3 regions of the Vibrio sp. BS-M-Sm-2 genome follow, and region 3 is predicted to be linked to each of the others. Evidence: predicted binding sites of a transcription regulator. Region 3 holds the regulator's gene; each other region holds the start of a gene.
What was found. Region 3 encodes PurR, which represses purine synthesis genes. Its sites were predicted from a motif close to TNANGNAAACGTTTNCNTNA; they were not measured.
Positions count from the first base shown of each region.

Region 1: the regulator PurR is predicted to act here: its motif matches at 1,797-1,816, upstream of glpX (class II fructose-bisphosphatase).
Region 2: the regulator PurR is predicted to act here: its motif matches at 2,790-2,809, upstream of folD (bifunctional methylenetetrahydrofolate dehydrogenase/methenyltetrahydrofolate cyclohydrolase FolD).

Region 1 is NZ_CP167894.1:2,182,564-2,186,836, forward strand. Features, by position in the region: gene AB8613_RS09910 (metalloregulator ArsR/SmtB family transcription factor) at 1-531, opposite strand, end outside; gene glpX (class II fructose-bisphosphatase) at 730-1,737, opposite strand; gene zapB (cell division protein ZapB) at 2,062-2,304, shown strand; gene rraA (ribonuclease E activity regulator RraA) at 2,398-2,916, opposite strand; gene AB8613_RS09930 (1,4-dihydroxy-2-naphthoate polyprenyltransferase) at 2,990-3,907, opposite strand; gene hslU (HslU--HslV peptidase ATPase subunit) at 4,063-4,273, opposite strand, start outside.
Region 2 is NZ_CP167894.1:2,868,179-2,872,451, forward strand. Features, by position in the region: gene AB8613_RS13250 (cation:proton antiporter) at 1-1,735, shown strand, start outside; gene folD (bifunctional methylenetetrahydrofolate dehydrogenase/methenyltetrahydrofolate cyclohydrolase FolD) at 1,854-2,711, opposite strand; tRNA gene AB8613_RS13260 (tRNA-Arg) at 2,923-2,999, shown strand; gene aroC (chorismate synthase) at 3,270-4,273, shown strand, end outside.
Region 3 is NZ_CP167894.1:3,107,135-3,111,407, forward strand. Features, by position in the region: gene AB8613_RS14275 (TVP38/TMEM64 family protein) at 33-713, opposite strand; gene AB8613_RS14280 (TfoX/Sxy family DNA transformation protein) at 847-1,437, opposite strand; cyclic di-GMP riboswitch class I at 1,565-1,650, opposite strand; gene purR (HTH-type transcriptional repressor PurR) at 1,821-2,825, opposite strand; gene torD (molecular chaperone TorD) at 3,142-3,789, opposite strand; gene torR (two-component system response regulator TorR) at 4,046-4,273, shown strand, end outside.

The DNA of each region.
Region 1 (4,273 bases), 920 kb from region 3:
CTCAGTAAACACATTGAGCTCAGATTGGCACAGGCTAGGACAACGAGTCGCAGCCTTGCAGATAGGGCAGTGGTTCTCGATCAAGATGTAGTGATCGTCATGCTCTTGAAGTTCTGCCATGTAGCCTTCGTTTTCACGAAGTTGGGTGAGTTTTTTAAGTTTGCTGATGAGTGAGTCGCAATCAGACAGCGCAGTTTGATACTGCTTGAGTGTGTGTTGTTCACGTTCGGCAGCAACCTTAGCCAATCCTTCTTTACCAAATAGGTTTTCTACAGCATCAATCACTTGAATGGTGAGTTCACCATGTCGGTCGGAAAATTGACTATGACCTTGTTGCGTCAGGGACCAGTGGCGAGTCGGGCGACCCACTTTTACTTTCACATCATGAAACGCAAGAATACCGTCATCTTCCAGGCTTTGCAGATGTTGTCTTGCCCCCATTGTCGTCATGCCAAATTCTTCTGACAGTTGTTTCGCGGTTACCGCACCTTGACGTTTGATGGTCTGTAAGATTTTGTCGCTTGTTTTCATACTATCCCTACCTTATGAACCTTACTATTATGAGGTAAGGTGTTTATAAAGCAAACTATTTACTATATTGATGGGGATTTACTCTATAGCTAGCGTTTTACTCTATTGGCAGCCATGGTCAGATTCTGGTGCGCTAATAAAACAAAAGGCTGATACTTGGTATCAGCCTTCGCGTGTTCTGTTGAACCTAGTTTAGGTTTACAGGATGTGACCAATCACTTCTGGGTCTTTACGCTCTAGGTAGTGAATAGACTTGATACGACGAATAGTACGGCAGCGGCCACGGATAAGCAGGGTTTCTGTTGTCGCGATATTGCCTTGACGAGAAATGCCTTCTAGCAAGTCACCTTTAGTGATGCCTGTTGCTGAGAACACAACGTTGTCGCTGCGAGCCATGTCTTCCATCTTCAACACGATACCCGCCGTTACGCCCATTTCAGCACAACGCTCAAGCTCAAGTTCACCGTGCTTGCGGTTTTCTTCTGTGTCGCCTTTAACTTCATGACGAGGTAGAAGACGTCCGTGCATGTCGCCGTCGAGTGCGCGAATTACCGCAGCAGAAACCACACCTTCAGGTGCGCCGCCGATGCAGTACATGACGTCTACTTCGCTGTCTGGCATACAGGTTAGGATAGACGCTGCAACATCACCATCTGGTACTGCGAATACACGAACGCCCATGGCTTGCATATCGGCAATTACTTGATCGTGACGAGGCTTCGCAAGTGTGGTTACTACTAAAGTATCGAGTGTTTTACCTAGTGCTTTAGCGATGTTTTCTAGGTTTTCTGTGAGTGGCAGTTCTAGGTCAATCACGCCTTTAGCGCCCGGGCCAACAACTAGCTTTTCCATGTACATATCAGGCGCTTTAAGGAAGCTGCCTTTTTCGCCTGCCGCCAATACAGCCAATGCATTTGATTGGCCCATTGCTGTCATGCGTGTCCCTTCAATTGGGTCAACTGCGATGTCGACAGCGTCGCCGCCTACACCTACGTTTTCGCCGATGTACAGCATAGGTGCATCATCGATTTCACCTTCGCCGATAACAATCTCGCCGCTAATTTCGGTTTTGTTTAATAGGCTACGCATTACTTCTACAGCAGCGCCATCTGCAGCGTTTTTATCGCCACGGCCAAGCCACTTGTAACCAGCTAGTGCTGCACCTTCTGTGACACGAGAGAATGACATTGCTAAATCGCGTTTCATGCGGACTCCAAAATTTTCAAAGGGGGAATAGAAATTTCGCGGCGAATTTTACCATATCCAAAAGGAAACGTTTGCCTTTTTGTTTTTTGGAGATTGCTCTCGATCAATTCGCAGTGGAAAACAGTTATTATTCATCAAAATAATCGGTTTGCCGTTGTGGCGGTAATCATTCACGTCAATATTCGGTAAAAAGCGCTGTTTTTTTCATCGAATGGCGCAAAATATCGAATATATTGAGTGTTTATCCTTGCTCTGCTGAGTAGAATGGGGAAATAAGTGGAGTGAACCTTCACCATCAAACGGATAACTTAAAGGTAGGCCAGAATGTCTTTTGAAGTACTAGAGCAGCTAGAAGCAAAAATTCAAACAGCAGTAGATACAATTGCACTTCTTCAAATGGAAGTGGAAGAGCTTAAAGAAGAGAAACAAGCACTAGCAACAGAAGCTGGTGAGCTTAAAGCAAGCCGTCACGAGTTAGAGCAAAAAACTCAGCAAATGCAGGAAGAGCATTCAGCATGGCAAGATCGCATCCGTAACCTTCTTGGTAAAATGGATGAAGTAGAGTAATCGACTCTTCAGGTTTAAAAAAACGCCCGCTACTCAGTAGCGGGCGTTTTTGTTTGTTCTTAATCTTTGTTTTATTATTCAAAGCTGAGTGAATTACTCGACGTCTTCTTCTTCAACATCCAGATCGAGTTCTACGTCCAAAGGTTCTGCTGAAAGAATGATGCCGGTGTTGTCTGCGTAGAGGTAATCTTCGGGTAAGAAGGTCACGCTGCCAAAGTTCACAGGAACGTCTAACTCACCGACACCCTCTTGGCTCGCACCTACAGGGATAGAAGCCAAGGCTTGGATGCCGAGGTTCATGTCTTCAAGCTCATCGACTTCACGAACGCAGCCGTAAACTACAATCCCTTCCCACTCATTGTCTTCGGCAAGTAAGGCAATTTCAGCATCGATCAGCGCTTTGCGTAGTGATCCGCCACCATCGATTAACAGTACACGCCCTAGACCATCTTGTTCTAATACGGAGCGAATTAAAGCGTTATCTTCAAAACACTTTAATGTCGTGATCTGTCCTGCGAAGGATGCACGTCCACCGAAGTTGCTGAACATTGGCTCCACGACATCAACTTGATCCAAATATATGTCGCACAGTGCTGAAGTGTTGTATTCCATTCGTATACCTTTTGAACAATGAGCTTACTTTGAGTATATCGGTGCTTGATCCCTTTGCAATGATTAGTCTCAATTAACTCAATAGAGTTTGAGCTACGACAACCCCTGCAAACAATAGGTTAGTGACCAATGAACATTTCACAATCACAGGCATCATTGGTGCGATCTGTGCTGGTTTTTCGGTTTCCCAAACAGCCTTACCATGCTTATAAACGATAATAATGCTCAGTAAAAACGGCAGACTGATCCAGGCCGGTTTTTCTTGAATAAGTAGGTAGATAGCGAAAGACGCAAGGGCGAGGCCAAGCAGTGCAAAATGATAGTGCTTGGCTTTGCGCTGTCCTAGGCGAACCGCCATGGTGCGCTTACCGCATTCGCTGTCGTTTTCGATATCACGCATGTTGTTGATATTGAGTACCGCCACCGCCATCAGTCCGCAGCCTAAAGCAGGCAAAAACAGGCTGGGTTCAACATGGCCAGTGTGTAAGAAGTAAGTCCCTGAAACACCTAACAAACCGAAGAAGATAAACACCGATAAGTCACCAAGGCCAATATAGCCATAAGGTTTGTTACCGACGGTGTAAGCGATGGCTGCAACAATGGCCAATATGCCTAACGCAATGAAAGATAAGATACTTTCGAGCGAGCTCAGCGCATGAAAAATAAGAATCAGCCCGGCAATCACGGTAAACATGACGTTGAGGATGATCGCTTGCTTCATGGTTTTCGCTGTTACCGCGCCAGATTGCATGGCACGTGTAGGCCCCAGACGGTTTTCGTTGTCTGTGCCTTTTACGGCGTCGCCATAGTCATTGGCGAGGTTCGATAGAATCTGTAATAGGGTGGCGGTTAAAAAAGCCAGTAATGCTATTGATAAAGAAAACTGACCACCGGCGAACGCTAAACTACTTCCTGTAAGAATAGAGACAAGTGCGAGAGGCAGAGTTTTTGGTCGTGCGGCATCAAGCCAAATCAGTAGAGATTGTTTCATCGTAGGTCTAATTCTTTGTAAGTCTTCGTTTCATACTGTGATTTGAGTATACGCCCATTTTTCGGGTAATAAAAAGCCCACTCGAAAGTGGGCCTTGAATTCGCTTATTAGCTGCTATTTCTTTGAGATAGAGCAATAAGTTGGAGTTTGGTGTGCTACAGGATGAAGCGACTTAGGTCTTCGTCTTCTACGAACTCACCAAGTTTTGATGTTACGTAAGCTTCATCAATCACTAGCTTGCTGCCAGCTTTGTCTGTTGCTTCGAATGAAATCTCATCCATTAGGCGCTCCATTACAGTGTGTAGACGACGCGCACCGATGTTCTCAGTGGTTTCGTTTACGCGCCATGCTGCGTCCGCAATCTGG
Region 2 (4,273 bases), 240 kb from region 3:
TCTTCCCGCTATTCTTCCTCTCCTTATCGTTGGCTTGTTGTTAGGCCCTGGCCTGAATATTCTAAATCCCGATGCCATTTTCGGTGATGTGCTGTTTCCTATGATTTCGTTAGGTGTTGCTATCATCCTGTTTGAAGGGGCATTGACCCTAAATTTCAAAGAAATCAGAGGCCATGGCCGGATGGTGACTCACCTCGTGAGTTTCGGCATGTTGATTACATGGGCGTGTATCGTGGTGGGGGCATACTACTTTGTGGACTTCAGTTGGCCGTTAGCCGCACTGTTTGGTGCATTAGTCGTGGTAACTGGCCCTACTGTAATTGTGCCCATGCTACGCAGTATTCAGCCTAAATCCTCCTTAGGCAGTATCTTGCGATGGGAGGGAATCGTTATCGACCCGATAGGGGCTCTGTTTGCGGTTCTGGTTTACGAATACATTGTCTCTTCAGCCGACCCTACAGGACATGTACTTTCAGCTCTGGGATTAACCTTAGCCATTGGTTTAGGCTTAGGGGTCATCGGTGGCCATTTGATTGCCAAGATGCTGCAAGGGCATTGGGTTCCGCACTATTTGCGTAATGTGGCCGTGCTGACGTTAATGTTGGCGGCGTTCTCGTTTTCCAATGATCTGAGTGAAGAGTCCGGTTTATTAACCGTGACCATCATGGGGATCTGGCTTGCCAACGTGAAGGGCTTGGATATCGAAGACATCATCGAATTCAAAGAAACCCTAACCGTGTTGCTTATTTCTGCGTTGTTTATTCTGTTAGCGAGCAGGCTCGATTCAGGTACTTTTCTCTCGATAGGTTGGGGTGGTGTTGGCCTATTAGCGGTAGTGATGCTGGTGGCGCGTCCTTTAAGTGTATGGATCAGCGGGATCGGCACGGATCTTACTTCGGCGGATAAATGGTTTTTGAGCTGGATGGCACCGCGCGGGATCGTTGCAGCCGCGGTTTCTTCTCTGTTTGCAATCAAGCTTCAAGAGAAGCAATTAATCGAAGGCGCGGATTTACTGGTGCCAATGGTGTTCTTGGTCATCATTGGTACGGTTGTGATTCAAAGCCTTACCGCGAGTTGGTGGGCGAGAAGGCTAGGTGTGACTCAAGAGAAGGCACAAGGCGTTATCTTCTTTGGCGCGACTCAGTTTTCACGCCAGTTTGCCAAAGTGCTAGCGACACATAATATCAACAGTGTGCTTGCCGATACCAACTGGGAGAGCATTCGTTTAGCTCGCATGGAAAACTTGAATGTTTATTTTGGTAACCCAGCCTCAAGCCACGCGGAAAATAATCTGGAATTGGATGGAATAGGGCGTGCCATGATCGTGTCGCCTTATCGTCAAACCAACCCGTTAGTTAGCATGCACTATCAAGACGAGTTTGGTGAGAATAAGGTGTTTGAACTTGAGTCATCAGAGAATAAACATGAAAGGCATCAGGTGAGCCGCGATGGTAACAGAATCTTGTTTTCTGAAGGGATTACCTATTCCAAGCTTAACTCGCTGATGGCTCAGGGTAGCCAAATTAAGAGTACAGGTTTGACTGAGGCATTTGATTTAAAAGAGTTTAACGCTCTGTACCCTAAAGCCATTCCTCTTGGGATTATTATTGGCGGTGATTTCCGTTTAATTACACAAGGGTCTGAGTTGGAAAAACTCATATCAACGGAGTGTGAGCTAATTAGTTTATTACCGCCTTCTGAACAGACGGAAAAAGTTGAGACTCCAGATAAGTAGCAACGAGCACTGCATCAAAAGCGAGCCGGGCTGTTTCAAAGCGAATCTCTAAGTATCAAAAAAGCCGCAACCTTTTCACGCTGCGGCTTTCTAATTTTATTTATACTGCGCTTAAAGATTACTTCGAGTGAAATTGCTCACAAGCGATCATCGTGTTTTCGATTAGGCTTGCCACTGTCATTGGGCCAACACCGCCCGGTACAGGAGTGATGAAGCTTGCGCTTTCTTTCGCGACATCGTATTCAACGTCACCCACTAGCTTGCCAGATTCTAAACGGTTGATGCCAACATCAACCACAACAGCCCCTTTCTTAATCCAAGCACCAGGAATGAAGTTAGGCTTACCCACGGCAACCACAACAACGTCTGCTTGACGCACGTGGCCTTCAAGGTCTTTGGTGAAACGGTGACATGTCGTCGTTGTACAACCCGCTAGAAGAAGTTCTAGGGTCATTGGGCGACCTACGATGTTTGAAGCGCCAACCACAACCGCGTGCTTACCACGTAAGTCGATGTTGTAACGGTCAAGCAGCGTGATGATACCTTTTGGCGTGCAAGAGCGAAGCTTAGGCATACGCTGAGCCAAACGGCCGACATTGTATGGGTGGAAGCCATCAACGTCTTTCTCTGGCGTGATACGCTCAAGAACGTGAGTGCTATCAATGCCTGCTGGTAGAGGCAGTTGAACAAGAATACCGTCGATCTCTGGATCGTCGTTCAGTTGGTCTACCAGTGTTAACAATTCGTCTTCTGTCGCAGTGGCTGGCAAGTCGTAAGATTTAGATACGAAGCCAACTTCTTCACACGCTTTACGCTTACTTCCAACGTAAACTTGAGAAGCAGGGTCTTCACCCACTAAAACAACCGCTAGGCCCGGAGCGCGTAATCCAGCTTCAGTACGAGCTTTTACACGTGCAGCAACTTCAGAGCGAACCGTTTGAGAAATTAGCTTTCCATCAATATTTTGAGCAGTCATGAATTTCCTTAGTATTGATATTCAAGTTAGTGGCTGATGTTTTTGGCGCATTATTCCAGAAAATCTTTTTGATTACCATCAAGCAAACGTTTGCTTTGTTCTATTTTCCAACACTTATATGTTTGTTGCCCTTTTTTTACTCACTTAGATCAGAATGTTACATAAAGCCGTTGCTTTACTGATTCGAATTCGTATAATTCGTTCCTGTAGCGCGCCCTTAGCTCAGCTGGATAGAGCACCTCCCTTCTAAGGAGGTGGTCGAAGGTTCGAATCCTTCAGGGCGTGCCATTATTTAAAGGAACCCGATAACTCTCCGAGTTGTCGGGTTTTTTGCTTTCCTAACATAATAAAAATACTCTTCTTAAAGCGCCACTCATTTTCCTACGTTATTCATTTCATTCGGCTCATGTAATAGAAAGTTAAAATTGTTCGTTTTTTGGGGTTTACATCATTTGGTAATAAAGCCACTATGAATTCACGAAGAATAGACAAGTAAAGCTATTAGCCAGTTGGTTTAAGAATCAAACCTTCTGCTCAATAGCTGATTTAGAGGAAGTAATGGCAGGAAACAGTATCGGACAACATTTCCGCGTGACCACGTTCGGAGAAAGTCACGGTATCGCACTAGGATGTATCGTAGATGGGTGCCCACCAGGATTAGAAATTACCGAAGCAGACCTTCAAAGAGATTTGGATCGTCGTCGCCCTGGTACTTCTCGCTATACAACGGCTCGCCGTGAAGCGGATGAAGTGAAAATCTTATCAGGTGTATTTGAAGGCCAAACTACGGGCACTTCTATTGGTCTATTGATTGAAAATACAGACCAACGCTCTAAAGACTATTCCGAAATTAAAGACAAGTTCCGCCCAGGCCACGCTGACTATACGTATCATCAAAAGTACGGTGTGCGTGATTACCGTGGTGGTGGTCGTTCTTCAGCTCGTGAAACTGCAATGCGTGTTGCGGCAGGTGCGATTGCAAAGAAATACCTTAAGCAAGAATTTGGTGTTGAAATCCAAGCTTATCTTTCTCAAATGGGTGATATCTCAATTGATAAAGTGGATTGGAGCGAGATCGAAAACAACGCTTTCTTCTGCCCAGATGCCGACAAAGTACCTGAATTCGACCAACTGATTCGTGACTTGCTAAAAGAAGGCAACTCGATCGGTGCGAAGATTCAAGTGGTTGCGACTAAAGTGCCTGTAGGCCTTGGTGAGCCAATTTTTGATCGTTTAGATGCAGACATCGCGCACGCTCTAATGAGCATCAATGCGGTGAAAGGTGTTGAGATTGGTGATGGCTTTGATGTGGTTAATCAACGCGGTAGTGAACACCGTGACCCATTAACTCCAGAAGGTTTCAGCAGCAACCACGCTGGCGGTATCTTAGGCGGTATTTCTACGGGCCAAGATATTGTGGCAAGTATCGCGCTTAAGCCAACATCAAGCATTACCGTTCCGGGTGACACGATCACTAAAGACGGTGAAGCAACGCAGCTAATCACGAAAGGTCGTCACGATCCATGTGTTGGTATTCGTGCGGTGCCAATTGCAGAAGCGAT
Region 3 (4,273 bases):
ATCTGGCTATATGCGTTATTTAGCTATATACGTTATTCAGCCACTGGTGTTGAGCGAAACTTCCCCATCAACCACTTAGCAATAATTGGGAATATACCCAGTAATGCAAATGACAATAGTACTGAAGGCGACACGATGCCCGAAAGTGAATCAATTTCTGCGAGTTGAGTACCTGCATTCAAGAAAACAGCAGTACCCGGCAACATCCCGATTTGACTCGTAATGTAGTAACGACTCACCGACATAGGAGTTAGACCCATCAACAGGTTGATAAGGAAGAATGGGAATACAGGAATTAGACGCAGAGAAAACAAGTAAAATGCGCCGTCTTTTTCAACGCCCTTGTTAATTGTCGCTAACTTGTCACCAAACTTGGTTTGAATCCAGTCACGTAACAGATAGCGGCTACTTAGAAAAGCGAGGGTAGCACCAATTGCACTTGCGAAAGATACCAGCAGTAAACTATTCCAGAAGCCAAATAGAGCAGCTCCAAGCAGGGTAACAACAGCGGCGCCAGGAATTGAGAAAGCAGTGATCATTACATACGCAACAAAATAGATAGCGGCGGCGGCAATAAAGTTGCTGTCAATGTAGTCATTTAAAACGGCTTGTTGGGCCTTGGCATTTTCAAGCGTGAGGTATTGGCCAAAATTGACGCCTAACAAGACGATGATTACTACCAATATAATACCCAATATCATTTTCTTACTCATTGATACTTCCTCTAAATTTTCAATGCATACCGATAGTATAGATAGACAGGCAAAGCTTAGATTAACTTTCAGTAGATATAAAAAAAGCCGCAAAAATGCGGCTTAGTTATGTAGATAGTTTGCACTGACAATGCTAATTGACGCGATTGATAAGCTCTTCACGACGCTGCTGCGGTATAACTGACCAATGTGTACCATTGATCGCACCTTCTAGCGCCCAAAGTAGTTCAATACTGACAGAAGACGCATGCGATTCCTTGATGGCGTTAAATGCGTTTACAGAGCCTGATTCATATAAACGTTCTACGGAATCGATCCCTGCTTTTTTCAACATGCGTTCAGTAGCGAGTCGAAGGTTAGGCAGATCTTTGAGTCGAGTAGGCTTAGCAGAAGACTGCTCGGCTTTTTCTTCTTTAGCAAAACCTAGAGACGTGGTTGCAAGCTGCAAGATTTTTTCTTGGTCTTGCCACAGGCCTTCAGGTAAAGCGAAATATTTAGTAACGACAGGGAAACCACGTTTTTTGTAGACGTACGGTTGAAACCCTTGTTGTTCGAATTGTTTTGTTGTGCATTTTTCTGCTCGTATGTGCAGCTGGTCATTTACAACCAGAGCAAACATAGTGTCATCAGCAAAAAGACCGAAGCCACCAAACATTGAGCGTGATTTTATTTTTCCTAGGGGCTCAAATAACTTCATTGAGTCCTTTAGTATCGGTTTATCCATGTTATTTATCTCGGTGTATTTGAACTACGCCACCAAATAAGCAGGTCCGAGAGATTAGCAAAATGTTGCAATTAAATTGTCAATAAGCCGTAAATTACTAAATTATTAGTACTTACTGCATTTTGCCATCGGTAACCCCGCTACCATACCAACGAGTGGTTTAGGCCGGAAGCTTTGCGTCTCACTTTTTCAAGTGGTTTGCCCTGTGCGTGACTGATTGAATAGAATAAAGTTTTTGTTGAATGAGGCTCACAGTTGATATTTCAAAATGTGATGTTGCTTCAATTAATGATCTTTCCTTTGTGCATATGAGTTCATTATAGCTGTTGATAAAAAAAGCGCACCTAAAGGTGCGCTTGATGCAATTAAACTCGAGTTGTCAATTAATTTAACGTTTTAACTGTACTTCGCTCAACAATTTCAGGGTGCATTTCGAAGACGCGTTTTTCATGATCTTTATCTTTTATGCGCTCTAACAGAATTTCGAATGCATTCTTACCAACACGACGCTTAGGTTGGTGAACCGTAGTTAACGGTGGAGAGAAGTATTCAGCCAGTTCGATGTTGTCGTAACCAATCACGGAAATATCTTCAGGAATGCGAATTCCTTTCTCTTGCAGGCGGCTCATTAGGCCTAGTGCCATTGTGTCATTAAAACAGAATACTGCGGTTGGACGATCTTCCATCTCTACGATTTGCTCTGCAGCAAGAACAGCCGTATCACACTCGAAGTTACCTTCAATGATCATATCATCATCGGCAGTAATCTTTGCTTCATTGAGTGCACGCTTGTAACCAGCGATACGCTCAACACATGCTGCTTTGTCTAAGTGGCCACTTAAACAAGCAATCTTAGAGTGACCGCGTTCAATGAGGTATTTGGTTGCTAGATAGCCACCTTCTTCAGAGTTATCGATGATCTTATCAGCTTGAGAACTCTCTGGACCCCAGTCCATTATTACTTTAGGGATGTCAGCGTGACGGTCTAACATCTCTCTAAGTTCTTCAGTTAGGTCAGAACACATCACTAAGATGCCATCTACACGTTTCTCAGCAAGCATTCGAATGTAATCACGTTGCTTCTCATAGATACCGCCCGTATTACACAGGATCAAAGTGTAACCTTGACGGTAACAGTAGCTCTCAACACCATCGATAACTTCAGAGAAGAATAGGTTAGTTGATTGAGTAACTAGCATGCCGATAGTGCGTGTTGTATTGCACTTCAAACTACGAGCAACTGCACTTGGCGCATAGTTAAGTTCATCTACTGCTTTGTTTACTTTTTCTTGAGTCGCTTCAGCAACAAAGCGAGTTTTGTTGATTACGTGAGAAACGGTTGTTGTTGATACGCCGGCTAAGCGAGCGACATCTTTGATAGTGGCCATGGTTTTATCCTATTAGAAGCTACTTTCCCAAAGTACGGAATGAAGTAGCCGTTAAGCTACCTAACTAAGAGCTTAAATTTGTAGGGCTCTTTGGGTACTAAAGTGCTAAAAAACAAAAAACCGCTATTGAGCGGCTTGTCTTAACACCGAAATGCTCTGAACTTTAATAAGCATAGCATTTCGTGAATGTTTCATATTTTATCGTTTGCGGTCACAATTTTAGACTGACTAGAAATTACTCGCAATAAAATTCACCCAGAAATCCGGGTGAATTGTCACATTCTGCTGAATTTGTTTACCAAATCATCCAATAAACTTATTCACCAGCGAGGTATTGAGTGTCTAATGTGCAGAATGCCAGTAGCAGAGCTGAGACTGAAGCGTAGAAACCGAATTCGTCAACGTCATGACATTTTACGTTGAACCTTGGCACCCAAGTAAGCAGTTGTTGTTCGATAAACTGCTGTTGAACGGCGAACGATTTTTCGAGTTCTTCTTCAAGATCCGTTTCATTAGAACGGATGATCAAGTTACCAAGAAAATCGAGTTCGATAGCGATGTGGTCTGCTGGCTCTTTTAAGTCTTGGTTCACGACTAAGTTGTGCTTGGCCATGATCTCTTCCATATCTCTTGCAGGCTTATCATTTAAAAGGCCAGTTTCGCCGATATACATGGAAGCGTAAGGAAGAGCGCCGTGTTTGTCTGTCTTTAAGAAAAGATCGCAAAAGTCTGCAGACAGTTCTAGTTGGGCATCTTCACGTGTTTGGAGACGGTTCAGTGCATCGACTAAGCGATCAATCGCAGGCTTTAGTGTTTCATTTTCGCCTAAACCAGTTAGGAAAGAACGAATCTCAACAGAGTGGTAGTGATCGAGTTCTTCTTGGGTGAGCTCTTTGGCGAATAAGCTTGATAGCCACCAGTATATTTCGGCTCTTTGCTCGTTGAATGCTTTCGTTTCTTTCATTTGATTAATCCTAATATCGTCTTTCGTAATACCTAGGGTACGAAGGCTGAATAACAAGGTTATTTGCGAAACGCAAAGTTACTCGTTAGTAGTAATGCCTATATTGAATTGCGATGGAAGATAAATAGCAAGGTTTAAGATTGTCTTGTATCAAAAAAAATCCATGTTTCTGGCTTTTATCTCGTGTACTACTAGAATTGTTACGAGTTATGAATAGAATAGTCACTGAAACTATTAAATAAGAAAAGTGGTGTAGATGAGCTATCACGTATTAGTCGTAGAAGATGATGTGGTAACCCGCAGTAAACTGGTTGGATACTTCCAGAACGAAGGTTACACAGTTAGCGAAGCCGAAAGCGGCGCTCAAATGAGAGGCGTGTTAGAAGAAAACAACGTTGACCTCATTATGCTGGACATCAACTTACCAGGCGAAGATGGATTGATGCTAACTCGCGAATTACGCAGTCAATCAGACATTGGAATT